Regions from separate parts of the Halomonas sp. YLB-10 genome, predicted to be linked through region 3. Evidence: predicted binding sites of a transcription regulator. Region 3 holds the regulator's gene; each other region holds the start of a gene.

Region 1 (10,488 bases), on a different contig from region 3:
GCCCTTGCGCCCGGCGGTGTGCTTGAGCGCGGTCTCGATAAGGATGCGCTCGAAGTCCGGCACCGCCTCCTCGAGCAGGTGGGTGTGGCCGGAGGCCAGGGCGCTGTCGGCCCAGGCGCGGAAGGCTTCACGCCAGTCCCCGCCTGCGGCGCTGTCATCGCCGCCGCGCAGCTCCGGCGGCAGGTCCTCGACCAGGATCTCGCGCCCGGAGGCCATCACCGTCAGCCAGCGACAGGTGTTCTCGAGCTGACGCACGTTGCCGGGCCAGTCCACCCGGGTCAGGAACTCCTCGGCTTCGCGGGTCAGCACCTTGACGTCGGTGGACAGCTCCTTGGCCGCCTCGACCAGGAAGTGCCGCGCCAGCCGGGGAATATCCTCGCGCCGCTGGGACAGCCTTGGCAGGTGCACGCGGATGACGTTGAGGCGGTGGAACAGGTCCTCACGAAAGCGGCCATCGGCGACCAGCGTCTCGAGGTCCTGGTGGGTCGCGGCGATGATGCGCACGTCCACCTTGACCGGCGTATGACCACCGACCCGATAGAACTCGCCGTCGGCCAGCACCCGCAACAGCCGGGTCTGAGTCTCCGACGGCATGTCACCGATCTCGTCGAGGAACAGGGTGCCGCCGTTGGCCTGCTCGAAGCGCCCCTGGCGACTGGCGCTGGCGCCGGTGAAGGCGCCCTTCTCGTGGCCAAACAGCTCCGACTCGATCAGATCCCGCGGGATCGCCGCCATGTTGAGGGCAATAAAGGGATTGGCGGCGCGGGGGCTGTGCTGATGAAGCGCACGCGCCACACGCTCCTTGCCGGTCCCGGACTCGCCGTTGATCAACACCGTGATATGCGAGTGCGCCAGGCGCCCGATGGCCCGGAACACCTCCTGCATCGCCGGAGCCTCACCGATGATCTCGGCGTCGAGTCCTTCGGGCACGCTGACCGGCCGCTGGCGCTCGCGCACGTGGGCCACCGCGCGTCGCACCAGGGCCAGCGCCTCGTCCACGTCGAACGGCTTGGGCAGGTACTCGAAGGCCCCGCCCTGATAGGAAGCCACCGCACTGTCCAGGTCGGAGTGGGCGGTCATCACGATGACCGGCAGGTCCGGGTGCACCTGGCGCACCTTGGCCATCAGATCGAGTCCGTCGATACCTGGCATGCGGATATCGGTGACCAGCACGTCGGGCGGCTCGGCCAGCAGTCGATCGAGGATACCGTCGGCCCGCTCGACCGCCTCGACCTCAAGGTCCGGCTGCGCCAGGGCGCGCTCGAGCACCCAGCGTATGGCCCGGTCGTCGTCGACGATCATTACACGAGCGGTATCAGTCATGACTCATCTCCAGGGGAATCAACAGACGGAATTCGGTACGTCCAGGCTCGGACTCGCATTCGATCAGCCCTTCGTGCTGGTGCAGCACCGACTGGGCGATCGACAGCCCCAGGCCGCTGCCCTCGGCACGACCGGACACCATCGGATAGAACAGGGTCTCGCGCAGCGTCTCGGGGACGCCCGGGCCGTTGTCGATCACGCTGACGTCGCAGACCAGACGATGGCGCTGGGCGCCCAGGGTGAACTGGCGGCGCGCGCGGGTCCTCAGGGTCATCACCGGGTTCGGTGTCTCGGACTCGACCAGCGCCTGGACGGCGTTGCGGGCCACATTGAGCACCGCCTGGATCAACTGGGCTTCATCGCCGGTCAACTCCGGCAGGCTGGGATCATAGTCGCGCTCGATGCCCACCCGCGGCTGTTCGACCAATAGCAGCGCGCGTACCCGCTCCAGCACCCGGTGGATGTTCAGCGGCTCTCGCCGACTCACCCGGTTGGGCCCGAGCATGGAATCGACCAGATCCCGGAGCCGATCCACCTCTTCGATGATGATCCGGGTGTACTCCTTGAGCGCCGGCGTCTGCTCCAGGTCACGCTCGAGCAATTGCGCTGCACCACGAATCCCCCCCAGGGGGTTCTTGACCTCGTGGGCCAGCCCCCGCGCCAGCACCTTCATGGTTTCCTGGCGCGACTGCAGCGCTTCCTCGCGGGAGATTCGCAACAGCCGATCCCGTGGCTCCATCTCCAGCAGCAGCTCATCAGGCGACAGCGGCGTCACGGTGTAGTCCACCGTCAGGGGGTCTCCACCGGCGAGGACCAGCCGCGCCTCCCGCTGGGTATAGGGATGCTGCCCATCCCGGGCACGTATCAGCACCTCGGCGATATCATCCTCGCCGCTGAGCCAGTCGGTCAGCGCCACGCCGGCAACCCGACTGGCGCTGACCGCCAGCAGGGTCTCGGCCGCCGGGTTCATCCAGGTCGGTCGCAGCTCGCCGTCGAGCAGCATGACCGCAGTTGTGAGGTGTTCGATGATGCCAGGCGTCATGGGTCCATCCTGATGGGGCAAAGCGCCCACTCGATAGAGGCCGCCACGGCGCCAAGCCGGCATTCCATGGTGGCGGTCCAGGTCTCGGCCTCGAGCAGGCGTCAGACAACAACATTCAAAGCAAGAAGCGGGCCAGCCTTGGTGCCAGTGGCACACTCCCGCCGCGCAGGCGCCAGGACGGTGCTTTTGTCGAGGAGGCGGGTCACCGTCGGCGCACCTACGCACCATTTTAGTGCACCAACCTGGTGCAGGGCAGTCTCGCCTGGATCACTGTCCGCACAAGGCCCGCAGATCGCGGGTCAAGGCGGCGCAGGACGAAGGGGGTTGGCGGGAAGCAGGCGGCTTGCGCGCTGTACGTGGATGACGATATCGGCACTGCGTTGACGCACCTCTCCCGACGGGGCCAGCACCACCAGGCCCAGGCGATGCTCGCCACGCTCCAGATTGGTGAGCCACAGTGGGCCGATGCCGGTGACGCTGGTGGCGAGCACACCGTCGACCTCCAGGCCGAGGCGATCCCCCGTCGCCGGAGGCGGGCTGATCGCGGCCAGCACCTTCAATCTTCCCCCGGCCCCCGTGGGCAACACGCTGCCATCCGCCGGAGAGGCGATGGCCAGGACATCGTGGGGCTGGAAGATATCGGCGTCGCTATCCGGGCCTGGTACTGAAGGCGCCGTCGGCCTGGAGGGCGCCGCCACATCCAGCGCAGGGGCGCTGGACAACGGCGGCGGTGCCAGCTCGCGGGCGCCGGCCGAGGGGGTATCGCTGTAGCGCACGACGCCGTCGGGACCGACACTGCGATAGATGGTGCTCGCCGGCACGGTTTCTGCCACCGGCAACGCCAGCCCGGACGCTGCCAGCAAGGCAATGGCCATCAGTGACGGTCGACTCGGCGACGAGGGAGCGCTCTCGCCCCTCTCCCGGCCTGCCCTGCGCGTCCACCGCTGCATCATCGTGATTGCCCTCGCCGACCTTCCCCTGACGAGGATGACGTCAGCCACGACCCGCGCCAAGGGGATCCCTTGCCCAGGCGCAAGGCCCGCGCAAAAAAAATCGGCCCCGCGATCATCGCGGGGCCGACGGAACGCACGAGGCGCTATGCCGATCAGCAGCTGTAGTACATGTCGAACTCGATCGGGTGGGTCGCCATGCGCAGGCGCTCGACGTCCTCGTTCTTGAGCTCGATGTAAGCGTCGATCATGTCGTCGGTGAAGACGCCACCTTCGGTCAGGAAGCTGCGGTCCTCGTCGAGGGCTGCCAGCGCCTGGTCGAGGCTCTCGGCCACGGTCGGGATAGCCTTGCCTTCTTCCGGCGGCAGGTCATAGAGGTTCTTGTCCATGGCGTCGCCGGGGTGGATCTTGTTCTTGATGCCGTCGATACCGGCCATCAGCATCGCCGCGAAGCACAGGTAGGGGTTGGCGGTCGGGTCGGGGAAACGCGCCTCGACACGCTTGCCCTTCGGGCTTGCGGTGTACGGGATACGGATGGAAGCAGAACGGTTACGGGCGCTGTAGGCCAGCATGACCGGCGCTTCGAAGCCCGGCACCAGACGCTTGTAGGAGTTGGTAGAAGCGTTGGTGAAGGCGTTCAGGGCGCGGGCGTGCTTGATGATACCGCCGATGTAGTAAAGCGCCATTTCAGACAGACCGGCGTACTCGTCACCGGCAAACTGGTTCTGGCCGTCCTTCCAGAAAGACTGGTGGACGTGCATGCCGCTGCCGTTGTCGCCGACCAGCGGCTTGGGCATGAAGGTGGCGGTCTTGCCGTAGGCGTGAGCCACATTGTGGATCACGTACTTCATTTCCTGAACTTCGTCGGCCTTCTTGACCAGGGTGTTGAAGGCAACACCGATCTCGTTCTGGCCGGCGTTGGACACCTCGTGGTGGTGCACCTCGACCTTCTGACCGATGGCCTCGAGGGTGTTGCACATGGCACCGCGCATGTCATGGAAGCTGTCCACCGGCGGAACCGGGAAGTAGCCGCCCTTGACCCGCGGACGGTGACCGAGGTTGCCACCTTCGACGGCGCGGTCGGTGGACCAGGCACCCTCTTCGGAGCTGATCTTGTACATGGCGCCTTCGATATCGGCCTTCCAGTGCACCTCGTCGAAGATGAAGAACTCGGGCTCGGGGCCGAAGAAGGCGGTGTCGCCCAGGCCAGAGGACTGCAGGTAGGCCTCGGCGCGCTTGGCGATGGAGCGCGGATCACGCTCGTAGCCCTGCATGGTGGCCGGCTCGATGATGTCGCAACGCAGGATCAGGGTCGCGTCTTCAGTGAAGGGGTCGAGGAAGCCGGTGCCGTCCTCCGGACGCAGGATCATGTCGGACTCGTTGATGCCCTTCCAGCCGTTGATGGAGGAACCATCGAACATCTGGCCATTCTCGAAGAACTCTTCGTCGACCTCGGCGGCCGGAATGGTGACGTGCTGCTCTTTACCGCGGGTATCGGTGAAGCGCAGGTCAACCCACTTCACATCATGTTCGTTGATCAGGGCGAGGGTCTTGTCTGACATGTGGTCCTCCAGAGTGGAACTTGTCTCGTGACTCGAGCGTTGCGCAACGGCGCCAATCCCATGTCACCGGTTTGAAACGGGGGATGATCCAGGGAACAAAAGGGGTACCGGGATCCTTTGTAGCACGCTCCCGGGACACTGCCCATGGCAACGTGCGCGACACGATGACACTGCCAACCACAATGCAGATTGCGTGCCAGCATTGCACCAGCATCGACCAAAAAAATCCCAACCCATTGTTTCAAATCTTTTTTATCCAAACAGGCCCTTTGCGCCAGCTTAGGGCACAAAGGCCCACCACCTTCAGGATCTGCCGACCAATGCACCACAAAAGTGCAATAAAGACTGCGACGCACCACTTTGGACCTTTGTGACAGGATCTATAAACTCTGCCGGGCCGATCGCGAGGTGTCAGTGGGCGCTGGAACCTTTCGCAACGCAAAGATACACTTTATTACGTTCGACTCCGACCGCCTCCCCTGCCGGCCGGCGTCACCCTCCTCGGAGTGTCGTCGTGAAAATCAGCTTGATCATTGATGCCCGACTTACCGGCAAGGAACTGCCTCGCCGGCTCGCGGAAGCACGCCAGCAGGTCGCCCTCTTCCAGGGAAGAGGCGAGATCCTCGTCATCGACGATGGCGATATGGCGCCACCACTACTGGGCGAACCGGGCGAACACGCCGTCGTCGGCTATCGCCAGGTGCGCAGCCGGCCCGCGCCCATGGGGCGGCGCCTCAACCTGGCCGCCTCCCACAGCAATGGACGCATGCTTGGCTTCTGCCTCGGCCCTCTGGACACCCACTGGGTCGAGCGAATGATGGCAGCCGCCTGCGATGATTCGCGCCCGGTGGTGCGTCCTGCTCGCCCCTGTCCGCTATCGCTGCTCAGCCTGCTGCGACGTACTCCGACCCGGGCCCTGGGCGTCGAACGTACCTGGTTCGATCGGCTGGGAGGCTTCGACCCGTCGCTGGACTTGAGCGCGGTAGAGGACCTCGCCACTCGCCTCAAGGCCTGTCGCGCCAAGATGGTCGTGCAGCGCGCCTGAGCGTCAGATCGTCCTTTCTGTCGATTTCGCCTACTTTTTTCGCCTCGCAGGTGCTTGATAGTTCAGCATCTTGAGGATCGATGCCGAGATTGGCGCCAACAAGGCTGGTCGTTGTCATCGCCCAGGCCCTATAATGCTGCCCCACTTTTTCCAGCAGGATCCCGTCGTGATCGAGAATCTTCGCAACATCGCCATCATCGCTCACGTCGACCACGGCAAAACCACCCTGGTCGACAAGCTGTTGAGTCAGTCTGGCACTCTGGACCGCAAGGCCGAGGGTCAGGAGCGCATCATGGACTCCAATGACCAGGAGAAGGAACGCGGTATCACCATCCTGGCGAAGAACACGGCGATCCGCTGGAATTCCCCCGAGGGACAGGACTACCACATCAACATCGTCGACACCCCTGGACACGCCGACTTCGGCGGCGAGGTCGAGCGCGTGATGTCGATGGTGGACTCGGTACTGCTGCTGGTCGACGCCGTCGACGGCCCCATGCCGCAGACCCGCTTCGTCACCCAGAAGGCCTTCGATCAGGGCCTCAAGCCGATCGTGGTGGTCAACAAGATCGATCGCCCCGGCGCACGCCCGGACTGGGTCATCGACCAGATCTTCGATCTGTTCGACAACCTCGGCGCCAGCGACGAGCAGCTCGACTTTCCGATCATCTACTGCTCCGCCCTCAACGGCATCGCCGGTCCCGAGCCTGACCAGCTGTCCGACGACATGACGCCGATGTTCCAGTCCATCGTCGACATCGTCGAGCCGCCCAAGGTGGAACTCGACGGCCCGCTGCAGATGCAGATCTCGGCACTCGACTACTCCAGCTACGTCGGCGTCATTGGCCTTGGCCGCATCACCCGCGGCGCCATCTCGCCCAACCAGCAGGTGGTGGTCATCAACAAGGAAGGCCAGACCCGCAAGGGCAAGGTCGGCCAGGTCATGACCCACCTGGGTCTCGAGCGGGTACAGACCGAGCAGGCCACCGCCGGGGACATCGTCTGCATCACCGGCATCGACGACCTGGCGATCTCCGACACCATCTGTGATCCGGCCGCCGTCGAGGCGCTGCCGGCACTGACCGTCGACGAGCCCACCGTGTCGATGACCTTCCAGGTCAACGACTCGCCGTTTGCCGGCAAGGACGGCAAGTTCGTCACCAGCCGCAACATTCGCGATCGTCTCGACCAGGAGCTGATCCACAACGTGGCGCTGCGTGTCGAGCAGGGCGAGTCCCCGGAGAAGTTCATCGTCTCCGGCCGCGGCGAGCTGCACCTGTCGGTGCTGATCGAGAGCATGCGTCGTGAAGGCTTCGAGCTGGCCGTGGGTCGTCCCGAGGTCATCATCCGTGAGATCGACGGCGAGAAGCAGGAGCCCTACGAAGAAGTCATCATCGACTGCGAAGAGCAGCATCAGGGCGCCATCATGGAAGAGCTCGGCTACCGCAAGGGCGAGCTCAAGAACATGAACCCGGACGGCAAGGGCCGGGTCCGCCTGGACTTCATCATCCCGGCGCGCGGCCTGATCGGCTTCCGTGGTCAGTTCCTGACCCTGACCTCTGGTACCGGCATCCTGACCAGCCGCTTCGACCACTACGGCCCGCTCAAGCCCGACGCCTCCATCGAGCGTCGCAACGGCGTGCTGGTGTCGATGGTTCCGGGCAAGGCCTTGGCCTACGCCCTGTACGCCCTGCAGGAGCGCGGCAAGCTGATCATCGACCACGGCACCGAGGTCTACGAAGGCATGCTGGTCGGCATCAACAACCGCGCCAACGACATGGTGGTCAACCCCACCAAGGGCAAGAAGCTCGACAACATGCGCGCCTCCGGCAACGACGAGAACATCGTGCTGACCCCGCCGGTGCGCTTCACCCTGGAACAGGCCATCGAGTTCCTCGATGACGACGAGCTGGTCGAGATCACCCCGAACCATATCCGTCTGCGCAAGAAGTTCCTGACCGAGAACGAGCGCAAGCGCGCCACCAAGAAGTAAGCGCTGCGTTTCTCGCTTCATCGATGCCCGCCTCCTGGTGGGCATCGTTGTTTTCGGCCTCTCTAGCGATGCCCGGCTCTTCATGACGGGCATCGTCGTTTTGCGGAATAGACAATATCGATGCCCGGCTGTTCATGGCGGGCATCATCGTTTTGCGGCAATGCTCATATAGACAATATCGATGCCCGGCGCCCGATGGCGGCCAGTGTCGTCTGCAAGTGGAGACATCAGTATTTGGGGTGAGGACGGCACCCTGGCCGGACTGAACTATCCTTTGGTGACCACCCAGCAAGGAGGCTCACCATGGCCGCCCGACGCTTCATCGCCTTACTGTCCCTGCTGCCAGCATTTGCCCTGGCCTCGCCATCCACCGATGACACCCTGCTCGCCAATGCCGAGCAGGAGCGCTCGGCCTTTCTCGAGACCCTGGAGTCGCTGGTCAATCTCGACTCCGGTACCGGCGATGTCGACGACCTCGCTCGCGTCGAGGCGCTATTGCAGGAACGTCTCGTCGAACTCGGCTTCGAGGTCGAACAGCACCCGGCCGAGGCCTTCGGCGGCAACACGCTGGTGGCTCGACACCAGAGCAGCGGCGACGCCGATCTCATGCTGATGATCCACTACGACACCGTCTTTTCCTCAGGCACTGTGGCAAAGCGCCCCTTTTCCAGCGACGCCTCCAGGGCCTATGGCCCCGGCGTCGGCGATGCCAAGGGCGGCATCGCGGTCATCCTGCATAGCCTGGGCCTGCTCGCTGACCTCGGGCTCTCGCCCTGGGGAACTTTGACCGTGGTGTTCAACCCCGACGAGGAAAAAGGCTCCTTTGGATCCCGTGAGCTGATCGCCGAACTGGCCAGCGAACAGGACGCGGTCCTGTCCTTCGAGCCCACCCTGGGCAAGCCCGGCGAGTCAGCGGTCACCACCGTGACCAAGGGCATCAACTACGCCTTTCTCGAGGTCGAGGGACGTGCGTCCCACGCCGGCGGCGCCCCCGAGGAAGGCCGCAATGCGGTGATGGAGCTGGCCCACCAGTTGCTCCAGCTCGATGACCTTGGCGACAGCGACAAGGGCACCACCCTCAACTGGACCATTGTCGAGGGTGGCACCAAGCGCAATATCATCCCGGACTCGGCCAGGGCCGAAGGGGACATGCGCTACTTCGATCATACCGAGTACGAGCGCGTCATGGCCGAAGCCCAGTCGATTATTGCCGAGCAGCGAGTCACGGACACCGAGGTAGCGTTTCGGCTCGAGCGCGGGCGCCCGCCGCTGCCGCCGAATCCGGCCACCGAGCAACTGGCGGCCCTCGCCCAGTCTATCTACCGCCAGGAACTCGACCAGACGCTCGCCCTGGCCGAGATCGGTGGGGGCACCGATGCGGGCTACGCCTACGACCCCGAAACCGGCCAACCCGCGGTGCTGGAGTCCCTCGGTCTGGTCGGGGGGCGCTACCACAGCGACGAGGAATTCATCGAGCTCGACAGCATTGTGCCGCGACTGTATCTCACCACCCGTCTGATCCAGGAACTTTCCGGGCCGAGCGCTGCCACAATTGATGCAGACTGATAACCGTTAGGGGTGAAGACGGCGACCGCCCTAGTTGCGGTCTATGCTAATGGGGCACCGTCATCCTTCGCGAACAAGGAGATACGCGAATGCACAAGCACGTCGAATGGGATGATCCCGGCGCTGACAGCGTTCAGCGCTACTTCGCCGACAAGCCCGACGAATACCCCACCGCCCACGTCGGCAGTATCATCGCCGGCCGCTACCATGGCTATTCGGTCAGGGTCAGGGTGGAAGCCAGGGTCGACGACGACACCGCCAGCATCGGCGACGTGGTCGCCCTGATCTCCGTGCGCACAGGCGAGCGCACCAAGAATATCGGCGACCTGTCGATCGGCGATACCGTGCGTCTTGGCGACGATCACCGCGCCCTGGCTCCCCATACCAGCAGCTGACGACGAGTTCCAGAACCCGCCAGTGACGGAAACCCGTCCCGCCAACGCCTGCTAAACGCATCGCCCCTAGTCAGGCGCCATGGTTGTATCGCAAAGTTGACATGTCAGACCGGGCCTCGGCCCGGTCAGCCATTACCGCGTCGCGACGCCGACATGTCGACGGAAGCCCCATGAGCAGCGATAACATCTGGACCCACAAAGGCACCTTCCTGCTGGCCGCCGTCGGCTCGGCGGTGGGCCTGGGTAACCTCTGGCGCTTTCCCTACCTGGCCGGCGAGCACGGTGGTGGCGCCTTTCTGCTGGTCTACGTGCTGTGCGTCTTTGCCGTCGGCATCCCGATCCTGATCGCCGAGATCATGCTTGGGCGCAACAGCCGGCGCTGCCCGATCATGGGCATGCGCTTTCTCACCCGTTGTCATCGCACCTCCCGCGCCTGGGAGACCATCGGCTGGCTCGGTGGCCTGTCCGCGCTGCTGATCCTGAGCTTCTACTCGGTGATCAGCGGCTGGGCGCTGCACTATCTTGGCGAGATGCTGACCGGGTCACTGCGCGACGCCGACGCCGCCATGCTGGCCGACAACTTTGCCAACCTGATCGCCTCGCCGCTGAAGC
Region 2 (10,488 bases), on a different contig from region 3:
TCGCGGGTGGCGTCTTCTTCCGCGCGATCCACCACCGCGGGCTCAAACCGCCCCGGGAAGGCCTTGACCAACTCCGGCAGAATGGCGGCCACATCGTTGGTCTCGAGGTTGGTGGCCGGATCGCCACTGAGAAACAGCACCCGGGCGCCTGGCCCCGTCACGAAGGCCGCCAGTTCCTCCCCGGCGAGGCAGGGATAGTCCAGTTCATTGATCAGCCGGTGCAATGGCCCCGTCATTGGCGTGACTCCCTTGTCGCTCACTCGCTTGTGTTGTCGATCACCCGCTTTCTTTGTGACCCGTGGCGTACTCAGCCGGTGGAGGCACCCGCCTTGCGCGCCGCCTCCAGATGCGGCGGCAGGCGGGGTTCGCCCTGCTCCAGGTCTGCAAACAGTCCCGCCTCGACCGTCCCTCCCTCGGCCGCCATGGCCATGGCCCTTAGCGCGTCGCTGATGCGCAGCGCCTCATCGGCCTCCAGCACCCGGCGCGCCGCTCCCAGAAATACCAGCAGCCAATCGCCGGGGCTCACCGCCTCGACCAGGGAAATATCGACCTCTTGTCGATCCTCTGCCCCGTCGCTGACACAAATGGCGAGCGTCCCGCTGGCCTCAAGCACCCGCATGGGAATGCCAATGCACATATCGCGGCTACTCCTTTGCAGGGCTTTCGGCTACACCATCCTGCTCGCTTCCCGCCTCGCGAGACGGGTCGCCGTGCGCCCCGTCAGGATGGCCAATGTCCCTCGCCAGAAAGCGCGGATCACCCACACGGCAGGCCTCGCGCGGCGAGGGACGCAGGTTTTCGTAGTGGTGAAGGGCGAGCGCCGAAGGCGCCAGTTCGGCGATGGGGGCCTGGTGATCGCGGCTGTGTCCGGGGCTGTGTTGAGAGCCGTGTTCGGGGCTCTGTTGGGAGCGAAGCTCAGGCCTGGCGCCCCAGGACGCCAGCTCATCGACCACCAGGCGGATCACCTCGTCGATTCGCGCGGCGATCTCCGGTCGCAGCGAGCCGCCATAATCGTCCAGCACCGAGGGCTGAACACCCACCAGCATCACCCGCTGTGGCTGCCAGCCGAGTAGCTGCGCCGCCGCCAGCACCTCCTGAAAGCCGGTCTGGTGCAGCGACATCTTCTTGGCGCCCATGAAGCTCGGCACCGCGTCATCGCGCACCACATGCACACTGCCCGGGGCCAGGCCGTAGTCGATGGCATCGATGATCAGCAGGCACTCGCAGGACTGCACGTAGGGCAGCAGGTAGAGTCCCTGGGTGCCGCCGTCCATCACGGTCACCTCCTCGGCAAACGTATAGCGCTGGTGAAGCGCCTCCACTGCGCGGACTCCGAACCCCTCGTCGGCCCACAGCACATTGCCGATACCCAGCACCAGAATCGATGGTGTCGCCTCGTGATCATCCGTATTCATGCCGGCTCCTTCGCTGCGCCGAATATCTGCCTGCGCTACTTTGGTTGGCTTTATCCTGCGTCTCGTTCTTCGCTCGTTCCTTGACCTTTCTTCGCCTCTTTCAGCGGCTCGCTCTTCGTATGATTCCTGGGTGCATTCGCCATCAAAACATCAAGATGCAGCATGAAAGCCAAAGGCTAGCGACGAAGCGCCTTGCTCACCGTAAAAAAGACACCGAAAAACAAGACAACGACAAACAAGGCACCGAAAAACAAGACGATGAAAAACAGGCTGCCAAAAAACTGCCGAAAACGCTTCCATCTGCCATCCATGGCATATACGAAATCTATTTTTTACATTAAAACAGCCACTTACATGCACATACCCACGACGACCTGAAGAAAATCCCGACCATTTCCGCAGAATAACGCCGCAACCTTTCAATAAAAAACATGCCCATCGTTTCGGCACAGCCATATGGTATATGGCCCTACAAAAGTCCAATAACCGCCGATTCAAAGAGAATCTTTCTCATAAAACACCAGGCAATAATGCTTCAAAAGGTGACTTGTGATTACCTGATTAATGCTCGACCACGACACCTCTCCCACCGGCCTATGCACACGCCTCGCCACCCTCCCTGAACGCCAACAAAAAGCGCCGGAGACCTCACCTGATATTCTCGGTGAAGCCTCCGGCGCCAACGGTCAGCGCTTACGCCCTTCAACGACAGGGCTAACGAGCAACTGCGAGCAATGACAAGTCACGGCGAGCAACGACAACTCACTACAAAGGGTCGTCGTCCTTGAAGGTGCGCTCCCCTGAGATCATGGTCGAGACGATGCTCTGGCGGGACATGATGTCTTCGCGTATCGCCACATACACATGGATGATGATGAAGGTGATCATCACCCACATGCCGAGACGATGCAGGGTATGCACGTCCAGGCTCTGGCCCACCAGCGGGATGACCCAGCCGAACAGCGTGTCCTGCCAACTGCCGCGCAGGGCACCTTCGGCGTAGAGCGCCATTCCGGTCACGATCATGAACAGGGTGCCGAGGGTGATGAAGATGAACATCGCCAACTGTGCCAGCGGGTTGTGGCCCACATACTTGCGCGGGCGCTTCTCCAGAAACAGGTACCAGCGAAGCTCGAACCACACCTCACGCCACCACTGGCCACGATGCAGCGGCAAGCGAAACAGCTGCTTGGCGTGGTGATTACCGACTAGCGACCAGTAGAAGCGAAACAGAAAACCGATCGCCAGGATGTAGCCTGCGGTGAAGTGGGCAAAGCGGATATAGCCCATCACGAAGTGATCGCTGGCCTCACCTGACACCGTCGGCAGCGGCTTGCCGATAAAGTAGCCGGTGACGATCAACACCAGGATGGCCGCCGCATTGGTCCAGTGCCACAGCCGCAGCGGCGCCTCGTAGACGTAGACAGACGTCTGCTTGACCGAGGAAGGCAGCACCCGTTCCTCCCCGGGGCCGAGCTTGCCAGCCTGAGGGTCCTCCGGACTGGCCGTTGCAGCAGGTGACGCTTTCGAGTCATGGGACATGAGACACCCTCCCCCGGCTATCTGACGGTGACGCGAGACAGCTCTTCACCGTCTTCGCTCATCACGTGGGTGGAACAGGCCAGGCACGGATCGAAGGAATGCAGCGTGCGCAGGATCTCCACCGGCTCATCCGGCCGCTCCATGGGCGTATTCAGCAGTGACGCCTCGAAGGCGCCGATGTTGCCCTCCGGGTCCCGCGGGCTGCCGTTCCAGGTGGTCGGCACGATGCACTGGTAGTTCTCGATCTTGCCATCCTTGATGCGGATCCAGTGGCCGTTCATGCCCCGGGGTGCGGCGACCATGCCGACACCGCGAGCCTCCTGGGGCCAGGACGCCGGGTCCCACTTCTCGATATTGGCGGTGGCCAGGTCGCCGGCGCGGATGTTGGCGATCAGCTCATGCCAGTCATCGAGCATCATGGACGCGCAGTAGTGAGCTTCCAGGGCACGGGCCAGGGTACGGCCGATGGTGGTCGGCAGCGCCTGCTTCGGGGTCAGGCGGGTGCCGGCGAGCTGGTTCAGGGCAGCCAGCGACGAGTCCACCTGGTCGATCACGAAGTCATTGCCCTGGGCGTAATTGAGGATGTAGCGCGACAGCGGCCCCACCTCCATGGCGTGGCCACGCCAGCGTGGCGACTTGATCCAGGAGTACTTGGCGGCCTCGTCGATCTCCTCGATCCGGGTGCGGGTGCCGACGGTGCCCTGGCCCAGTTCGTAGTGGTGCTCGGTCTCGCCGTCCCAGGGGTGCAGGCCACGGGACTCGTCGGCGTAGCGGTACCAGGAGTGGGTCACGAATTCCTGGATCTGCTCGGGGTCGGTGGGGTCCACCTCGTGGATCTCGTTCCAGTTGCCGCCAAGGATGGCGCCGCCCTTGAGCTGGTCGGTGGACTTGTCGTAGTTGACCTTGGAGTAGTCGCCGTAGTCCATCACGTTGGTGGCGGACAGTCCCCCGCCGTACAACCAGCCCTTGTAGAAGCTGGCGATGGCGATGACGTCGGGAATATAGACGTTCCTGGAGAAGGCGAAGGCTTCCTCCATCCGCGCACGCACGAAGTTGAGCCGCTCCATGTTGAGTGGCGCCCCGGCCGCCAGATCGCCATCGATATTGATGGCACAGGGCACCCCGCCGACCATGTAGTTGGGGTGGGGGTTCTTGCCGCCGAACACGGTGTGGACCTTGACGATCTCCTTCTGCAGGTCCAGCGCCTCGAGATAGTGAGCGGTCGCCATCAGGTCCGCCTCCGGCGACAGCCGATAGGCGGGATTGTCCCAGTAGCCGTTCTTGAAAAGCCCGAGCTGCCCCGACTCGATAAAGGTCTTCAGGCGATTCTGGACGTCGCGAAAATAGCCCGGCGACGACAGCGGATGGTTGGGGCCGGTCAACTGCTGCAGTTGCGAGGTCGCCCGCGGGTCGGCCCGCAGCGCGTTGACCGGGTTGACCCAGTCCAGCGCGTGCAGGTGATAGAAGTGCACCACGTGGTCATGCCACTGCAGCACCTTGGCCATCATCTCGCGGATCAGGTGGGCGTTGCGCGGGATGCGGATGTCGAGGGCGTCCTCAACCGCGCGCACCGACGCCAGCGCATGACAGCCGGTGCAGACGCCGCAGATGCGCTCGACAAAGGCCCAGGCGTCGCGCGGGTCACGGCCCTTGAGGATGACCTCGAGCCCGCGCCACATGGTGCCGGTGGACACCGCGTTGCGGATGATGTTGTTGTCATCCACGTTGACCTCGCAGCGCATATGCCCCTCGATGCGGGTCACCGGGTCGACGACGATACGCCGTCCGCTTCTGTCCAGATTGAACCCGTTAGGGGTGTTGATCTGCGTCATCAGGCTTCCTCCCTGTTGGCTGACGACTGGCGCTTGACCTGCGCCCGTTTCAAGGCGCTGACGGCGGCGTGGACCGCCACCGCACCGCCCACCCCGGTGGCCACGGCGCCGCCAATCTGGTCGGCGTTGGCCTCGATGCCGAACTGGTGCACGTCCTGCAGCCGGGCGTACCAGGAGCCCTTGTCCCAGAAGCCGTCTTCGGAGCAGCCGATACAGCCGTGGCCGGCCTGGATCGGGAAGCTCACGCCCTCGTTCCAGCGGATGGTCGAACAGGCGTTGTAGGTGGTCGGGCCCTTGCAGCCCACCTTGTACAGGCAGTAGCCGCGACGGGCGCCCTCGTCATCGAAGGACTCGACGAACTGGCCGGCGTCGAAGTGTGGCCGGCGGTAGCACTTGTCGTGGATGCGCTGGGAATAGAACATCTTGGGCCGGCCGGTGCGGTCGAGCTCCGGCAGCCGGTCGAAGGTCAGCATATAGGTGATGACCCCGGTCATGACCTCGGCGATCGGCGGACAGCCCGGCACCTTGATGATCGGCTTGTCGGTGATGACCTTGTGCACCGGGGTCGCCCGGGTGGGGTTGGGGCGCGCCGCCTGGACACAGCCGTGGCTTGCACAGGAGCCCCAGGAGATCACCGCCTTGGCGTGTTCTGCGGTCTCGCGCAGCTGGTCGACGAAGGGCCGCCCACCGACGATGCAGAACATGCCGTCCTCATTGAGCGGCGGGTTGCCCTCCACCGCCAGGATGTAGTTGCCCTTGTAGCGCTCGATGGTGTCGGCCAGGGCTGCCTCGGCCTGATGCCCCGCCGCCGCCATCAGGGTGTCGTCGTAGTCCAGCGAGATCATCGACAGCACCACGTCCTTGACCAGCGGATGGGCCGAACGGATAAACGACTCCGAGCAGCAAGTGCACTCGAGCCCGTGCACCCAGATCACCGGCGTGCGCGGCTTGGTCTCCATGGCGTGGGCGATCCTGGCGGTGTAGGCCGGCCCGAGCCCTAGCGCCGCCGCCGTCAGTGAACAGAACTTCAGAAATGAGCGACGCGTGACCCCCTGTCGCCGCATCACGTCGTAGAAGGTTTCGATGGGCTCCATCGGCAACGACTCCCCTGTCGTGGTCCTGGATCTCGCCACCGGCGTGATCCCCTGATCTGGAGGCGGCCTGCCCTCGGTACGGCCAAGGCCAGAAGCCGACTCAAAGCCTGCGCGCCAGGCCATCCAGATCGCCTGTTGTTGTTTCCCTTATATACGGGGCAAATCCCGTGCCAGGTTGCGGGAAGCACGTCTTTTCAAACACTTGGCGCACTTGACGAGCACATGGCGGTAGCGCCCTTTCCAGCGGCCTCCGTCACGCCAGCACAGAACTCGCGCTACACGGCACACTGGTGGTAGCCGGCTTTCCAGCGCGCTGCGCTGGCGTCGCCGTCCCCGGGGCCGTCACCAGAGCCGTCATCGGGGCCATCACCAAGGCCAGCATCGGGGCCATTGCCGCAACCCAAGCGCTTGACAACAAGTCGGCAATCCGTAGAATACGGCGCCATCCAAAGGCTACGTAGCTCAGTTGGTTAGAGCACATCACTCATAATGATGGGGTCCCCTGTTCGAGTCAGGGCGTAGCCACCAGATACCGAAAGGCCCGTCGATCATCGATCGACGGGCCTTTTCGTTGTGCCTTCCAATGCAACGGTTCAACACCGACGCAGAAAAAACAGAGCGCCTGGCGGTTGCCCGCCAGGCGCTCTGTTATCGTCGTTTCAGTCTTTCAGCAAGCGCTGCGAGCGCTGGCCCTACACCAGTTCGGCGCTGTTGAAGAAGGCCGTCAGTGCCCGAGTCAGGTGTTCCACGTCCTGGCTGCCGGCGGTCTCGCGGATCGAGTGCATCGCCCACTGGGGCACCCCCACGTCCAGCGTCGGCACGCCAAGCTCCGTTGCGGTGATGGGGCCGATGGTGCTGCCGCAGCCCATGTCCGCCCGGGTAATAAAGGTCTGCACCGGCACCTCTACCTTCTCGCACAGGTCACGGAACATCGCCGCCGTGGCGCTGTTGGTGGCGTAGCGCTGGTTGGCGTTGGTCTTGATCACCGGGCCTGCGTTGAGGCTCGGGCCGTGCTGGGCGTCGTGCTTGTCCTTGAAGTTCGGGTGCAGCGCATGGGCGTTGTCGCAGGAGATCATCCGCGAGGACTGGATCAGGCGGATATAGCCTTCCTCGGTGCCCTCGCCCACCTGGCCATTCACCCGCTTGAGCACGTCGGCGAGGAACGGGCCCTGGGCGCCACAGGCGCTGGCGCTACCCACTTCTTCGTGGTCATTGGCGACCAGCACCATGCCCTGTTCGCCGTCGGCGTCGAGCATCGCTTCCAGGCCAATAAAGCAGGACAGCAGGTTGTCCAGGCGGGCGCTGGCGATCAGTTCCTTGCCCACGCCCACCAGCGACGGCGGCTGCAGATCATAGAAGCCCAGCTCGAAGTCCAGCACCTTCACCCCGGTCAGACCGTGCTCCTGCTCCAGCCAGGCCAGCAGCAGGCGATCGAGGTCGTCGTCCTTGCCGCCCTGCAGCACCACCGGCGCCATCTGGGTCTGGGCATTCATCGCCTTGCCGTCGTTGGCTTCACGATCCAGGTGGATGGCCAGGCTCGGGATGATGGCGATGGCCTCGGCGACGTTGAGCAGCACGCCCTCGACCCGCCCATCGGCGTGACGGACATGCAGACGCCCGGCCAGGCCCAGGTCACGGTCGAACCAGGGCGCGAGCAGTGCCCCGCCGTAGACCTGCACGCCAAGCTGCAGCCAGCCCGCCGAGGTCTGGCCGGCGTGGGTCTTCAGCCTGAGATTGGGGCTGTCGGTATGGGCGCCGACCATGCGCAGACTGGTGACCGGCTGGCCCTTCGGCAGGTTGACGGCGATAATCGAAGAATCGTTGCGGGTCACGTAGAAGCGGTCACCGGGAACCAAATCCCAGCTATCGGTCTCCAACAGACGACGGTAGCCGGCGTCCTCGAGCCGCTGAGCCATGTTCGCGGTGGCGTGCCAAGGGCTGGGGGAACGGTGAAGAAACTCAAGCAGCCGACTGAGCCTTTTGGCGCATCCGGCATCATCCTTTGGCAAGCACTCCTGTGACATGGGCGTCCTCTGTTGCATGATAGTGTGGTTCAAGGATTGACCCTAAATGTCGCACAACGGCAAGGGTCAAGGATTGACATCAAGCTGCTACAATGCGAATCCGGTCCAAGGGACCCGCCGACCGAGTCGGTGTCAGACCGACGAGTGTACACGAATCCTGGAGTGCTTCATTGATGAGCCTGATTGAGTCTGCGGGTCGCGCCCTGGCGCTGTCCCTGCTGATCGCGGCCCCTACGGCGCTGGCTACTCCCACGCCCGGCGACGACCAGCGTCAGGCGGCCATGGAGGTGGCCGAATCACTACGCTACGGCCACTACGCGGACGTGAGGCTGGACGACCAATGGTCCAACCGCGCCTTCCAGCGTTATCTGGACGTGCTGGACGGCCAGCGTGCCTACTTCGTGCAGGACGACGTGGATGAGTTCGCTGATCTGCGTACCGGCATGGACGAGGCAATGCTCGAAGGCTCCCTGGAGCGGGCCTACGACCTCTACGAGCGCTACCACGATCGTGCCGAGGCGCGCCTTACGTGGATGCTCGACGAGATCGACCACCTCGACATGAGCTTCAACGGCGAAGGCCGCCTCGAACTCGACCGCGAGGACGCCGCCTGGGCCGCCTCCCAGGCGAGCCTCGACGACTTGTGGCGCAAGCGCCTGGCCAACGCCGCCCTGACGCTGTCGATCAGCGGCCAGGAAGACGACGAGGTCATCGACACCCTGCGCGAGCGCTACGAGACCCAGAAGCATCGCCTCGAGCAGACCAACGCCGAGGACGTGTTCGGGCTGATCATGGCCGCCGCCACCGGCACCGTGGACCCCCACACCGAATACCTGTCGCCGCGCCAGGGTGAGTCCTTCGACATCCAGATGCGCCTCTCGCTCGAGGGCATCGGTGCCCTGCTCCAGGCCGACGGCGAGTACGTCAAGGTCGCGAGCCTGGTGCCCGGTGGCCCGGCCGAGAAGGACGGCGCGCTCAAGCCCGCCGACCGCATCATCGGCGTCGGCCAGGAAGGCGAAGACATCGTCAACGTGGTCGGCATGCGCTTAGACGACGTGGTCGAACTGATTCGTGGGCCCAAGGGCTCCGAGGTACGCCTCGAGGTGGTGCCCGGCGAAGCCGTGGACATGACCCGCTCCACCGTGGTCGACATCACCCGTGACACCGTCAAGCTCGAGGATCAGGCGGCCAGCAGCGAGGTCATCGAGATCCAGCGCGAAGACGGCGTGCACAAGGTCGGCGTGATCGAGGTGCCCGCCTTCTATGTCGACTTCGACGCCTGGCAGGCCGGCGAGGAAAACTACCGCTCCACCACCCGTGACGTCGCCGCCGAGGTCGAGAAACTCAAGGCCGAAGGCATCGAGGGCATCGTGCTGGACCTGCGCAACAACGGCGGCGGCGCGCTGCAGGAAGCCAACTCGATGATCGGCCTGTTCATCGACCGTGGCCCCACCGTGCAGGTACGTGACGCCCGTGGCCGCATCAGCCTGTACGGCGACACCGACAGCGGCACCCTGTATGACGGCCCTCTGGTGGTGCTGGTCAACCGCCTGTCCGCCTCGGCCTCGGAGATCTTCGCCGGTGCCATCCAGGACTACGGTCGCGGCCTGATCGTCGGCTCCAACACCTTCGGCAAGGGCACGGTGCAGACCCTTAATGACCTGAGCTACGGCCAGATCAAGCTGACCCGCGCCAAGTTCTACCGCATCTCTGGCGAGAGCACCCAGAACCGCGGCGTGAAGCCGGACATCATGTACCCGAGCCTGCTCGACCCCGAGATCATCGGCGAGAGTGCGCTGGACAACGCCCTGCCCTGGGACACCGTACGCGACGTCCAGTACCGCAGCTACGGCACCCCGCGCCAGTACCTGAAGGACCTGCGCGCCCGCCACCAGCAGCGTGCCGACGAGCACCCCAACTTCCACTACCTGGAACAGCGGGCAGAGCTAGCGAGCCGTCTGCGCGAGCAGCACACCAGCGTCAGCCTGAACCGCGAGCAGCGTCAGCGTGAAGCCGACGCCCAGGACGCCGAAATGCTGGCACTCGAAAACGAGCGCCGCGAAGCCCTCGGCCTCGACATCCTCGAGGAATGGGGCGACGCCCGCGAAAGCGGCGACGACGCAGACCTCGCTGACGAAGAGACGGAAGAGGAACAGCCCGTCGACCGCGCCGAGGTCGAGGAGTCAGCGGAAATCCTGCTCGACTTCGCCGAACTCGGCCCGAGCTGGCAGTACGCGGTAAAAGGCTAAGCGGCAAAAAACGTATCGCCGCAAGCAAAATGAAAAAGCCGGGGCATCGAGCCCCGGCTTTTTTATGGACGTGATCTGAAACCAACCATCGCCAACTAACGGCGAACAGCCCTTCTCACTCTTCTCTCCCTCCAAAGCCATACCGCGACCAGGAGTTCGAGCAAGGCGAAGCCCACAAACGCCGCCCCGTAGACCCATCGAACCTGACGCTGCTGCTCCTCGGTCGGAAACAACTCCAGCGAGCCATGCAAGAACCCTGCACCGCTCAGCAGCATCAACACGAGCAACAGCACGGCAACACACCAGAGTAGGATTCTCACCTTCGTCCCGCC
Region 3 (10,488 bases):
TCTCGGCTTTGTCACGGCGGCTGCCTGCTTCGTGATGCTGCAGTGGTCCTCGCGACGACTGGCCTGGCGCGGGTTCTTCCGGGCCAGCGAGATCCTGCTGCTGCTGGTGGCGGCGGGCCTGTGGGTAGCGGCGCTCGAGCGGCTGATGAATCTGGGCTGGTTGCCGGTCGGGATCGATCCGCTGTGGGACACCAGTGCCTGGCTGGATGATGGCCAGGGAGTCGGCGGACTATTGGCCAGTATCGCCGGTTACCGTGCCTGGCCTTCCTCGACGCTGGTGCTCGGCTACCTGTGCTATTGGGGCCTCGTCTACTGGTGGGTGGGCGGGCAGCGCCCGTCGCACAACGTCGTCGAGGGAGCGGTGTCGTGAACGAGGCGGCGGCGGTGACGGCAACAGGGACGACAACAGTGACGCCAGCAGTGATGCCAGAAGCCAGCGATCGTCGCTGCGGGCCTGGCAAGGAGACTCGGCCAACCGTGGCTGAGAATCGGCATCCAGGCGCCCGCAAGACCCGACGCTGGGCACGTCTGGGAGCCTGGCTGAAGCATCATCGGCGCTGGATTCTGACACTGCAGTGGGCCGTGGTGGCGTTCTACGCTGTGCTGCTGCTGGTGCCGCCCTTGTTGCCCCTGCCGAACCATGAGGCACGCATCCTCGATCACCTCACAGTGTTCGCCGAGTTCGTGTTCTGGGGTATCTGGTGGCCCTTTGTCATGGTCAGCATGGTGGTGGCGGGGCGGCTATGGTGCGGGATGATGTGTCCGGAGGGTGCCATCACGGAAGCCGCCAGTCGTGTCGGCATGGGCCGGGCGATACCGCGCTGGATGCGTTGGGGTGGCTGGCCGTTCGTGGGCTTCGCCATGACCACGATCTATGGGCAGCTGGTCAGCGTCTACCAGTATCCCAAGGCTGCACTGCTGGTGCTGGGGGGCTCGACCCTGGCGGCGGCCGTGATCGGTCTGGTCTACGGCAAGGGCAAGCGCGTCTGGTGTCGCCATCTGTGTCCGGTCAGCGGCGTCTTTGCGCTGTTGGCCAAGCTGGCGCCGTTGCACTACCGCGCCGACCCCGAGGTGTGGACCGAACACGGACGGCGCCAGCGCCGGCGTGAGGTGTCAAGAAGCCGGGCTCCGGACTGCCCGGTGCTGATCCCGCTGAAGCAGCTGGACAGCGCCAGTGACTGCCATCTGTGCTCGCGTTGTTCAGGCTACAAGGATGCTATCCATCTCGAGCTCAGGGCGCCCGGCATCGAGGTGGTGTCGCCACCGCCTCAGCGACCCGCGACCCTGTGGGAGTTCGTGCTGGTGGTATTCGGCCTGCTGGGCATCGCGGTGGGGGCATTCCACTGGTCGGCGAGCCCCTGGTTCGTGGCCGCCAAGCAGCAGGCGGCCGTCTGGCTCTATCAGCACGGTTGGGGATGGCCGCTGGAAACCAGCGCACCCTGGTGGCTGCTGACCCACTATCCCGAACACAACGACGTCTTCACCCTGCTCGATGGAGCCCTGCTGCTGGGCTATATCGGTGCCACGACCCTGGTGCTGGGGGGGCTTGTCTCGCTGTCGCTGTCGCTGACCAACCGTCTGCTTGGCCGCTGGCGCTGGCAGCGCCTGTGGCACCTGTCCTACGCCCTGATACCCCTGGCCGCGGTTGGCGTCTTCCTGGGCCTGTCGATGACCACCCTGACCCTGCTGCGAGGCGATGGCCTGCTGATCCACTGGGCCAATGACGCCAGGGCGCTGTTGCTGGGGCTTGGCGTACTGGCAAGCGCGGGGCTTGGCTGGGGCATCCTTGGACGCTACGCCAGTGGTCTGCGTCGACTCGCTGCCATGCTACCTATGCTCGCCGCCCAGGCGCCGGTGATCGGTGCCTGGTGGCTGCTGTTCTGGGGCTGGTAGAGCGTGGTAGCGCCTGGTAGAGAGCCAGCCACCGCACTAATTATGCGTTTGCTGTGAAAGGAGCCTTCATGGCCTTGATGATCTGGCGCATTTCGTCATCCGAGGTGATATAGGCCGGCATGGTGTAAAGCCATCTGCCGAAGGATCTCAGCCACACGCCCTGTTCACGGGCGATGGCGGCGGCGCCTTTCAGCGCTTTACTGTCGTGCACCTCGATCACGCCGGTGGCGCCGAGCACACGGATGTCGGCCACCGCAGGGTGGGCGCGCAGGTCACTGTCGCCGGCGAGTTCCTGCACAAGGATGGCGTTGAGCCGAGCGATACGGCCCAGATAGTCGTCCTCCTCGAAGACCCTGAGGCTTTCCAGTGCCACGCGACAGGCCAGCGGATTGCCCATGAAGGTCGGGCCGTGCATAAAGGCGTGAAGCTCGCTGTCGCCGATAAAGGTGTCATGGACACGGTCGCTGGCCAGGGTCGCTGCGTGGCCAAGGTAGCCGCCGGTCAGCCCCTTGGACAGCACCATGATGTCCGGACTGACACCGGCATGGTCGGCGGCGAACATGCGCCCGGTGCGTCCAAAGCCGGTGGCCACTTCGTCGAACACCAACAGCACGTCGAACTCGTCGCACAAGGCGCGAGCACCCTTCAGATAGTCCGGAGAGGTCATGTTGAGACCTCCGGCGGCCTGCAGCAGGGGTTCCATCAACAGCGCGGCGATCTCGTGGTGGTGGGCTTCCAGCACCGCTCGCAGGGCGTCGAGGTCGGCGGCGACCTGCTCTGGCGTGGCCGTATAGGGTGCCGTCGGCGCCGGGGCGAAATGGTGCTTCGGAAGAAAGCCGGAAAACAGCGAATGCATGCCCTCTTCGGGGTCACACACCGCCATGCAGCCGGCGGTATCACCGTGGTAGGCCTTCATCAATGACAGCATGCGGTGCTTGTTGGGGCGGCCGCGCAGATGGTGGTACTGCACCGCCATCTTCATCGCCACCTCCATGCCCACCGAGCCGCTGTCGGAGAAGAACACGTGGTTGAGGCCCTCTGGCGTGACGCGAACCAGTTCCCGCGCGAGCTGGTCGGCGGGATCGTGGGTCAGTCCTCCAAGCATCACGTGACACAGCGTGGCAGCTTGCTCCTGAATCGCCTTGACCAGCCGTGGATGTCCGTAGCCGTGGATCATGCACCACCAGGAGCAGGTCGCGTCGAGCAATGATTCGCCGCTGTCCAGGGTAAAGCGGGTGCCCTGGCCGCCGACTACCCGGGGGGCAGGGGCCTGGGTCTTGAGATGGGCGTAGGGATGCCACACCGGAGAGGTCATGTCGGCTCCTGAAGGACGCTTGGTGGTAAACTGAGTGGCGAGTTAAAAGTTTACCACTGCTGCTGCTACCGTCGCCAACGCCAGCGCTCCCACCCGGAAAACCGGGGTAGAGCGGGGCAGGCGAGGGCACAAGGAGGAGCGGTTCTTCCTTAGGGATGCTGGGCTCAGGGATGCTGGGCGTCGACACGTTCGAGAAAGCGCTCGAACAGGAACGCCTCGTCGTTTTTCAGCGAGCGACTCAGACAGTCGATGAACTCTCGGCGCGGATAGGTGAAGACCCGCGGCGCCTTGTAGGCATCCAGATCGATGGCGATCACCTCTCCGTCGACGACCAGGAAGTTCTCTGTGTGCAGGCCACGACAGTGGATACGGTCACGGTACAAGGCTTCGAGAATGTCCAGGTAGCGGTTCTGCAGTTCCGGAGAGTCGAGGACCAGCTTTTTAAGCGCGATGCCGTGCACGTTGGCGGTGACCAGGCGATAGCGCTCTGCCGACAGGATTTTCGGTGTGGCGATACCCAGTCGCTCCAGTCGGCCGGCGACATAGCGAAAGTTGTGGCCGGGGTAGCGCCGGATGCCCAGGCGGTAGCGCCAGCGATCGCTGGTCTTGGGCGTGAAGGTCTTGATGAAGGCGTCCTGGTCCGGATCGTAGTGGACCTCGGTGTACTTGCCGGTCTGGATCAGTTGCATGGCGTCCTTGGCAGGCAGGGGGTGGCGGTCAAAACAAGGAGAGGGAAGACGTCAGGCGTCTTCGTCGAAGCGTGCGTCGAACAGTGCCTCCAGAGCGTCCAGCACCGCGTCCGCGTCCTTGCCTTCGGCCTCCAGGGTCAGCTCCGTACCGCAGGGGGCGGCCAGCATCAGCAGCGACATGATGTTGGCGGCGTCACCCGAGCGGCTGCCATGGTGGACGGTGACGGTGGCGTCAAAGGGTTGGCAGCAGGTGACCAGGCGTGTCGCGGCGCGTGCATGCAGGCCACGACGATTGGTCAGGGTCAGGGTGCGTCGGGCCACGCCTAGAGTCCTCCGCTGTCCAGTCGGCGTTGCTGGCCGAGTTCGCGGTGGCGTAGACGGACGCGGGGATGCTGGTCGGCCAGGGCCGAGGCGATTCCCTCGGCCAGGTAGACCGAACGATGCTGTCCTCCGGTGCAGCCCACCGCCACGGTGAGGTAGCTGCGCTGGCTTTGCTGATAGCGCGGTAGCCAGGTGCGCACCCAGGCGAGAATGTCGCGTTTCATGTCGGCGACGTCCTGATAGCGTTCGAGGAAGTCGATGACGCTGGGATCGCAGCCATTGGCATCACGCAGCGATGGTTCCCAGTAGGGGTTGGGCAGACAGCGGGCATCGAACACGATGTCTGCATCCGGCGGCACGCCACGCTTGAAGCCGAAGGACTCCACGGTCAGGCTCAACTGGCCGCTGCGGTGGTCGGCGACCTGTTCGGCGATGCGCGAACGCAGTTCGTGTACCGACAGGCGAGAGCTGTCGATGACCAGATCGGCCAGGTCTCGAATGCCCGAAAGGGCCTTCTGTTCGGACTCGATGGCTTCCGCCAGGGTCATGTCGCTATCACGGGTCAGGGGGTGACGGCGCCGCGTGTGGGAATAACGCTCGAGCAGAATTCGCGCATCACTGGTCAGGTAGACCACCTGGCAGTCGATCGGACTCTGCTTGAGGGACGCCAGCTGGGCGGGGAAGCGTTCCAGCGCCTCAGGCAGGTTGCGGGCGTCGACGCTGACGGCGATACGGCGGGAATGACCGTTTTCCAGCTCGTCCACCAAGGCGCCCAGCAAGGTCGCGGGAAGGTTGTCGATGGCGTAGAACCCCAGGTCCTCCAGGGCCTGAAGGGCCACGGACTTTCCCGAGCCGGAGCGACCACTGATGATCACGAGCTGCATGTCCTGTCTCCTTGGGCAGGCGTCCATTGCTGATGGCCTAGGCAAGGCCGCGATCAGGAGGGAGTGTCGTCCCCTGGCGCCTGTTGGCGGATGGCTTCCTGCAGGCGCTCGTGAAGCTCGCGCTGAGAGCTGGCGTGGCGCAGACGGTGACGTGTGTCGGCGTCGTTCATGACGCCAGCGACCTGGCCGAGCAGGGCAAGATGGGCGTCGTCGGCCTCTTCCGGCACCAGCAGCACGAACACCAGATCGACGGGCTCACCATCGATGGCATCGAAGTCGACAGGTTCCGCGAGTTTGAGGAAGCCGGAGATGGGCGCCTTGCAGTGGGGGTTGCGGGCATGGGGAATGGCGACGCCATTGCCGATGCCGGTACTGCCCAGGCGCTCACGTCCGATCAGCCGACTGAAGACCTCCTGGCTGTCCAGGCTCGGGGTGTTCTGCGCAATGAAGGTGCTGAAAAACTCCAGCACCCTCTTCTTGCTGCCTCCCGGGACATCGAACAATGTGCGCTCGGGAGGGAGAATGGCTTCCAATGTCATGAGAGTCAGCGAATTCCGGCGCCTTGGGCGCGGGCTTGGGATTTTTCCTTGTGCTTGACCAGCTGGCGGTCCAGCTTGTCGGCAAGGGCGTCGATAGCAGCATACATGTCGCCGTCCTGCGCTTCGGCATGCAGGTCGGCACCGGCGGCGTGAAGGGTGCAGGCGGCCAGCTGGCGTTCCTTTTCCACCGAGAGGGTCACCTGGACGTTGGTGATGTTGTCGTAGTGGCGCTCCACACGGGCGAGCTTCTCTTGTACGTAGTCACGCAGGGGATCGGTCAATTCGACGTGGTGGCCGGTGATGTTGACTTGCATGACAGGCTCCTTGCTCTTTCGGGTGGTGGCTTGATTGTAACCCTTTTTCCGATCCTGCAAACCCCCTCGACGCTACGCAGAAAGACGCAGATGTCATGCGAAATTTCAAGTGCTTGCGCTTTCCCGATAACTAGGCTAGCGACGCCGCAGCGCAAGGCCTCAGCGCAGTCGCTTGCGCTCGCTGGAAGACGGAATATTCATGGCTTCCCGGTACTTTGCCACGGTGCGTCTGGCGACATTGACACCGTCTTCCGCCAGCAATTCCACCAGTTTGCTGTCCGACAGAGGTTTGCGGGCAGGTTCCTTTTGAATCAACGATTTGATCATGGCGCGGATGGCGGTACTGGAATGGGCGTCGCCATCCTGGCCGACCTGGCTCGAGAAAAAATACTTCAACTCGAACACGCCGCGAGGCGTGTGCACGAACTTCTGGGTGGTCACGCGGGAGATGGTGGACTCGTGCATCTCCACCTTGTCTGCGATATCGGCCAGCACCAACGGTTTCATGGCCGCTTCTCCCTGCTCGAGGAAGTCGATCTGACGCACCATGATTTCCCGGCCGACCTTCAGCAAGGTGTCGTTGCGGCTGGACAGACTCTTGATCAGCCAGCGCGCCTCCTGCAGGTGGTCCTTGAGGAACTGGTTGTCCTGGCTCTTGTCCGCGCGCCGAATCAGCGCAGCGTAGTCGGGCTGGATGCGCAGTCGGGGCATTGCATCCGGGTTGAGTTCAACGCGCCAGCCCTCTTCGGTGTGGCGTACCACCAGGTCGGGAATGACGTAGTCGTTATCGCTGTCACCGAACTGGCTGCCGGGACGTGGGTCGAGGCTTCGGATCAGCTCGATGACGCTGTCGAGTTGGTCGTCATCGAGTCCTAGCCGGCGCTTCAGCAGACGTCGGTCGCCGCTGGCCAGTGCCTCGAGAAACTGTCTTACCAGTCGTCCGGCCTGGGGCAGCAGGACGGTATCGCGAGGCAGACTATCCAGTTGCAGCATCAAACACTCGCGCAGGTCGCGGGCGAACACTCCGGTCGGTTCGAACTGTTGCAGCCGAACCAGCACCGCCTCCACCTCGGCGAGGGGAGGGGGGCGACGACCGTCTTGCTCGAGCCCCTGGGCGATGTCATCCAGTGTCTGCTCGAGATAGCCGTCGGCGTTGACCGCGTCGAGCAGGCTCTCGGCGATCAGGCGCTCCTGGTCGCTGACGTCGAGCATCGCCAGTTGCCAGCTCAGGTGGCTGTGCAGTGACTGGGAGCTTGCCTGGCGCTCGAAATCCGCCGCCTCGCCACTGCCGGCGGGGGTGGTGCCCAGGTCCTGGTAGGTGTCGGACCAGTCGCTGTCCACACTGAGTTCCGAGGGAATCTGATCCGCCCAGTCATCTTCCGCGGCTTCCCTGGTCTGCTGTTCGCCGAACTCGTCCTCGAGTTCGAGCATGGGGTTGGCCTCCAGCGCCTGCTGGACCTCCTGGCGCAGGTCCAGAGTCGAAAGCTGCAGCAGGCCGATCGCCTGTTGCAGTTGCGGGGTCATGGTCAGCTGGGTACCGATGCGCAGCTGCAGTGACGCCTTGAGGGCCATGGGTCGGGATCCACCAGTGTTGTCGAAAGGCTTTACCCTAACGACGAGTCATCAGACATGCAAGCATCTTGCCAAGTTGGTGTTTTTTGACCTGTGGGAGGGAGTGAAAAGGTCGATGTGGAACAACTTGGTAGGGGGGGAGGTGTTTCTTTCGAGGGAGGCCCTGTGTGCAAGGTGAGGCCGACCCTTTCGGGGCCGGCGCTTGGATGCTGATGCTGGCAAGTGTTGCGGCCGCTTGAGGCGACTGCGGCTGTCGGGCGGCCCTGCGGTCTAAAGGCGGAAGTTTTCGCCCAGGTAGACCTCCTTGACGCGCTGGTTGGCAAGGATGGACTCGGCGCTGCCCTCGGCGATGATCTGGCCGTCGCCGACGATGTAGGCACGATCGCAGATATCGAGGGTCTCGCGCACGTTGTGATCGGTGATCAGGACGCCGATATCGCGGGCCTTGAGTTGACGAATGATGGACTTGATCTCGCCCACCGAGATCGGGTCGACCCCGGCGAAGGGTTCATCGAGCAGGATAAAGGCCGGCTCGGTGGCCAGGGCGCGGGCGATCTCGACCCGGCGCCGCTCCCCGCCGGACAGGCTCATGCCGGGGTTGTCGCGAATATGGCTGACGTGGAAGTCCTCGAGGAGTTGCTCGAGACGTGCTTCTCGGCCCTCGCGGTCGAGGTCCTTGCGGGTCTCGAGGATCGCCATGATGTTGTCGGCCACCGACAGCTTGCGAAAGATCGAAGCCTCCTGAGGCAGGTAGCCGATACCGGCCAGCGCGCGCTGATGCATGGCCGCGCGGCTCAGGTCCCGATCATCGATGCTGATGCTGCCGGCGTCGGCTCTGACCAGGCCGACGATCATGTAGAAGGAGGTGGTCTTGCCGGCCCCGTTGGGGCCCAGCAGACCGACGATGCTGCCCTGCTCGATCGACAGGCTGATGTCCTGGACGACGCGACGCTTCTTGTAGCTCTTGGCCAGATGGCGAGCGTGGAGAGTCTTCATCAGTTTCCTTGGCTTTCCGGCTCGAGGGTCATGCGAATGCGCTGCTCGCCCTGGACGCCCTGGGCGCTGGAGCGGGCCTGGACCACGCGGCGATCGAGGAAGTACTCCAGATAGGCACCGTCGAAGGTGTCATTGGCCTTGTGCAGCTCAGCCTGGTCGATCAGCTCCATGCGGCGTTCGGCCACGTGGTAGATCACCTTGCGGCCCCAGCCCTTGACCACCGGTTCTTCCGGGGATGGCTTCTGCTCGAGGTAGGCACGTGAGCCGGTCGCGGTCGCCAGTGACAGTTGTCCTTGGTCGTTGCGCTGGATCTCGACGCGTTCGCCGGTGAGGATCATGCTGCCTTGCACAATGCGCACGTCGCCGGTATAGACCGCGGTACCGGCGCGATCATCGAGATCCAGCTGGTCGGCCTCCACCTGAATCGGTGCGCTGCGATCACTTTCCAGCGCCAGGACACTGCTGCCGGTGGCGCCGGCGGCCAGGCCAAGGGCCAGGGCAAGCAGGAGGGCGGGACTTGGACGCATCATGGAAGGGGCTCCTTATTGAGGCTCTGGCGGATGATGACCGGTGACATTGTCGGTCAGGCGAGCGGTATTGTCATGGATCCAGGCGTCGAAGCGCTCCCCTTGCATCTGTTGAGGGGGTTGGCGTAGGACGGCTGGCGTTTCGCTCCAGACATGGCCACTGTCGCTGTCGTAGACCAATACCTCTGTATCAAGCTGCCAACGCTCTGCGGGGGCCTCGAGATGGGCGTCGCCCGACAGGGTCAGGGGGTTGCCGTCCGGACCCAGTTCACCGTTGTCGGCGTCGGCGATCCACTCTCGGCCGCTGTCGTCGATCAGCGCAAGGTCCGGCTGGTCCACCCGGGTGATGTCGTCGAGCGGTGTGTGCACAAGGCGTGGCGTATCGATGCGTTGGTGGGGGGTGCCCTGGGCATCGAAGCGGGTCAGGCGGGCATCCACCAGGTAGTAGTCGGGCTCGCCAGCCTTGTCATTGGGTACCAGGTCGGGGACGTTGCTCTCGCGGGGGTCGAGCAACGTCAGGCCGCCACCGAGTACCAGCAGCAGGATGACCAGCCAGAAGCGAAAGCCTGGACGCAGTGCGCTCAGTTTCATGTCAGCGGTCCGTTGCTCAGGTAGCTGTCGATGATATCGTCGAGGCGGCCCTGGGCCATCAGCAGGGTGTCGGTGATCTCGCGCACCGCGCCATGTCCGCCGGCAACCTGGGTGACCCAGTCGGCGTGCTGACGAAGGTAGCAGGGGGCGCCTGGCACGGTGATGCCGACCGCACTGCGATGGATGCAGGGCAGATCCGGCAGGTCATCGCCGCAGTAGGCGACCTGGTCGAGGGTCAGGCCAAGCGAATCGCACAGCGATTCAAGGGCGGGCAGCTTGCGCTCGACCCCTTGCTGTACGTGCTCGATGCCGAGTGCTCTGGCTCTCTGGGTGACCATGGGGGAGCTGCGCCCGGTGATCAGGGCCACCTGGATGCCGGCGCGCTTGGCCAGCTTGAGGCCGTGGCCATCCAGGGTGTTGAACGCCTTCAGCTCGGAGCCGTCGGCGTGGAAGTACAGTCGACCATCGGTCAGTACGCCGTCCACGTCCAGCGCCAGCAGCTTGATGTGGCGCAGGCGCTCCACCAGATCCGGCGCGAGGGAGGCGAGAAGCTCGTGAGACATGACGGCGTTCCTTGTAAAGGGATAAATGAGGCTCAGATGACACCGGCGGCCAGCAGGTCGTGCATATGCAGTGCACCGACTGGGCGCTGCTCGTCATCGACCACCGCCAGGGCGGTGATCCGGCCTTCCTCCATCAGCTTGACCGCCTCCGCCGCCAGGGTGGCGGGGCCGATGCGTCGCCCGGGGATGGTCATCACGTCATCCACGGTAAGCGAGCTGAAGTCCTGATGGCGATCCAGGGTGCGGCGCAGGTCGCCGTCGGTATAGACCCCGGCCAGGGTGCC

The links. The regulator sigma-54, encoded in region 3, starts transcription at its own class of promoters, with help from an activator protein. The targets are predictions, from matches to a motif close to TGGCACNNNNNTTGCTNT.
Region 1: the regulator sigma-54 is predicted to act here: its motif matches at 5,059-5,076, upstream of glnA (glutamate--ammonia ligase).
Region 2: the regulator sigma-54 is predicted to act here: its motif matches at 6,039-6,056, upstream of EBB56_RS08330 (hydrogenase small subunit).

Annotation. Positions count from the first base shown of each region.
Region 1 is NZ_RRCU01000011.1:109,467-119,954, reverse strand. It holds gene ntrC (nitrogen regulation protein NR(I)) at 1-1,323, opposite strand, end outside; gene glnL (nitrogen regulation protein NR(II)) at 1,316-2,365, opposite strand; gene EBB56_RS20925 (DUF4124 domain-containing protein) at 2,665-3,240, opposite strand; gene glnA (glutamate--ammonia ligase) at 3,471-4,877, opposite strand; gene EBB56_RS20915 (glycosyltransferase family 2 protein) at 5,392-5,922, shown strand; gene typA (translational GTPase TypA) at 6,089-7,915, shown strand; gene EBB56_RS20905 (glutamate carboxypeptidase) at 8,219-9,481, shown strand; gene EBB56_RS20900 (hypothetical protein) at 9,571-9,876, shown strand; gene EBB56_RS20895 (sodium-dependent transporter) at 10,047-10,488, shown strand, end outside.
Region 2 is NZ_RRCU01000003.1:211,077-221,564, forward strand. It holds gene EBB56_RS08300 (hydrogenase) at 1-236, opposite strand, end outside; gene EBB56_RS08305 (HypC/HybG/HupF family hydrogenase formation chaperone) at 308-637, opposite strand; gene EBB56_RS08310 (HyaD/HybD family hydrogenase maturation endopeptidase) at 645-1,415, opposite strand; gene EBB56_RS08315 (hypothetical protein) at 1,571-1,756, shown strand; gene cybH (Ni/Fe-hydrogenase, b-type cytochrome subunit) at 2,181-2,957, opposite strand; gene EBB56_RS08325 (nickel-dependent hydrogenase large subunit) at 2,975-4,789, opposite strand; gene EBB56_RS08330 (hydrogenase small subunit) at 4,789-5,883, opposite strand; tRNA gene EBB56_RS08335 (tRNA-Met) at 6,335-6,411, shown strand; gene EBB56_RS08340 (M18 family aminopeptidase) at 6,576-7,907, opposite strand; gene EBB56_RS08345 (carboxy terminal-processing peptidase) at 8,081-10,156, shown strand.
Region 3 is NZ_RRCU01000004.1:141,914-152,401, forward strand. It holds gene EBB56_RS10555 (FTR1 family protein) at 1-370, shown strand, start outside; gene EBB56_RS10560 (4Fe-4S binding protein) at 478-1,893, shown strand; gene bioA (adenosylmethionine--8-amino-7-oxononanoate transaminase) at 1,934-3,208, opposite strand; gene EBB56_RS10570 (hypothetical protein) at 3,373-3,897, opposite strand; gene EBB56_RS10575 (HPr family phosphocarrier protein) at 3,949-4,218, opposite strand; gene rapZ (RNase adapter RapZ) at 4,221-5,102, opposite strand; gene ptsN (PTS IIA-like nitrogen regulatory protein PtsN) at 5,156-5,641, opposite strand; gene hpf (ribosome hibernation-promoting factor, HPF/YfiA family) at 5,647-5,955, opposite strand; gene EBB56_RS10595 (RNA polymerase factor sigma-54) at 6,115-7,527, opposite strand; gene lptB (LPS export ABC transporter ATP-binding protein) at 7,798-8,523, opposite strand; gene lptA (lipopolysaccharide transport periplasmic protein LptA) at 8,523-9,053, opposite strand; gene lptC (LPS export ABC transporter periplasmic protein LptC) at 9,066-9,641, opposite strand; gene EBB56_RS10615 (HAD family hydrolase) at 9,638-10,204, opposite strand; gene EBB56_RS10620 (KpsF/GutQ family sugar-phosphate isomerase) at 10,237-10,488, opposite strand, start outside.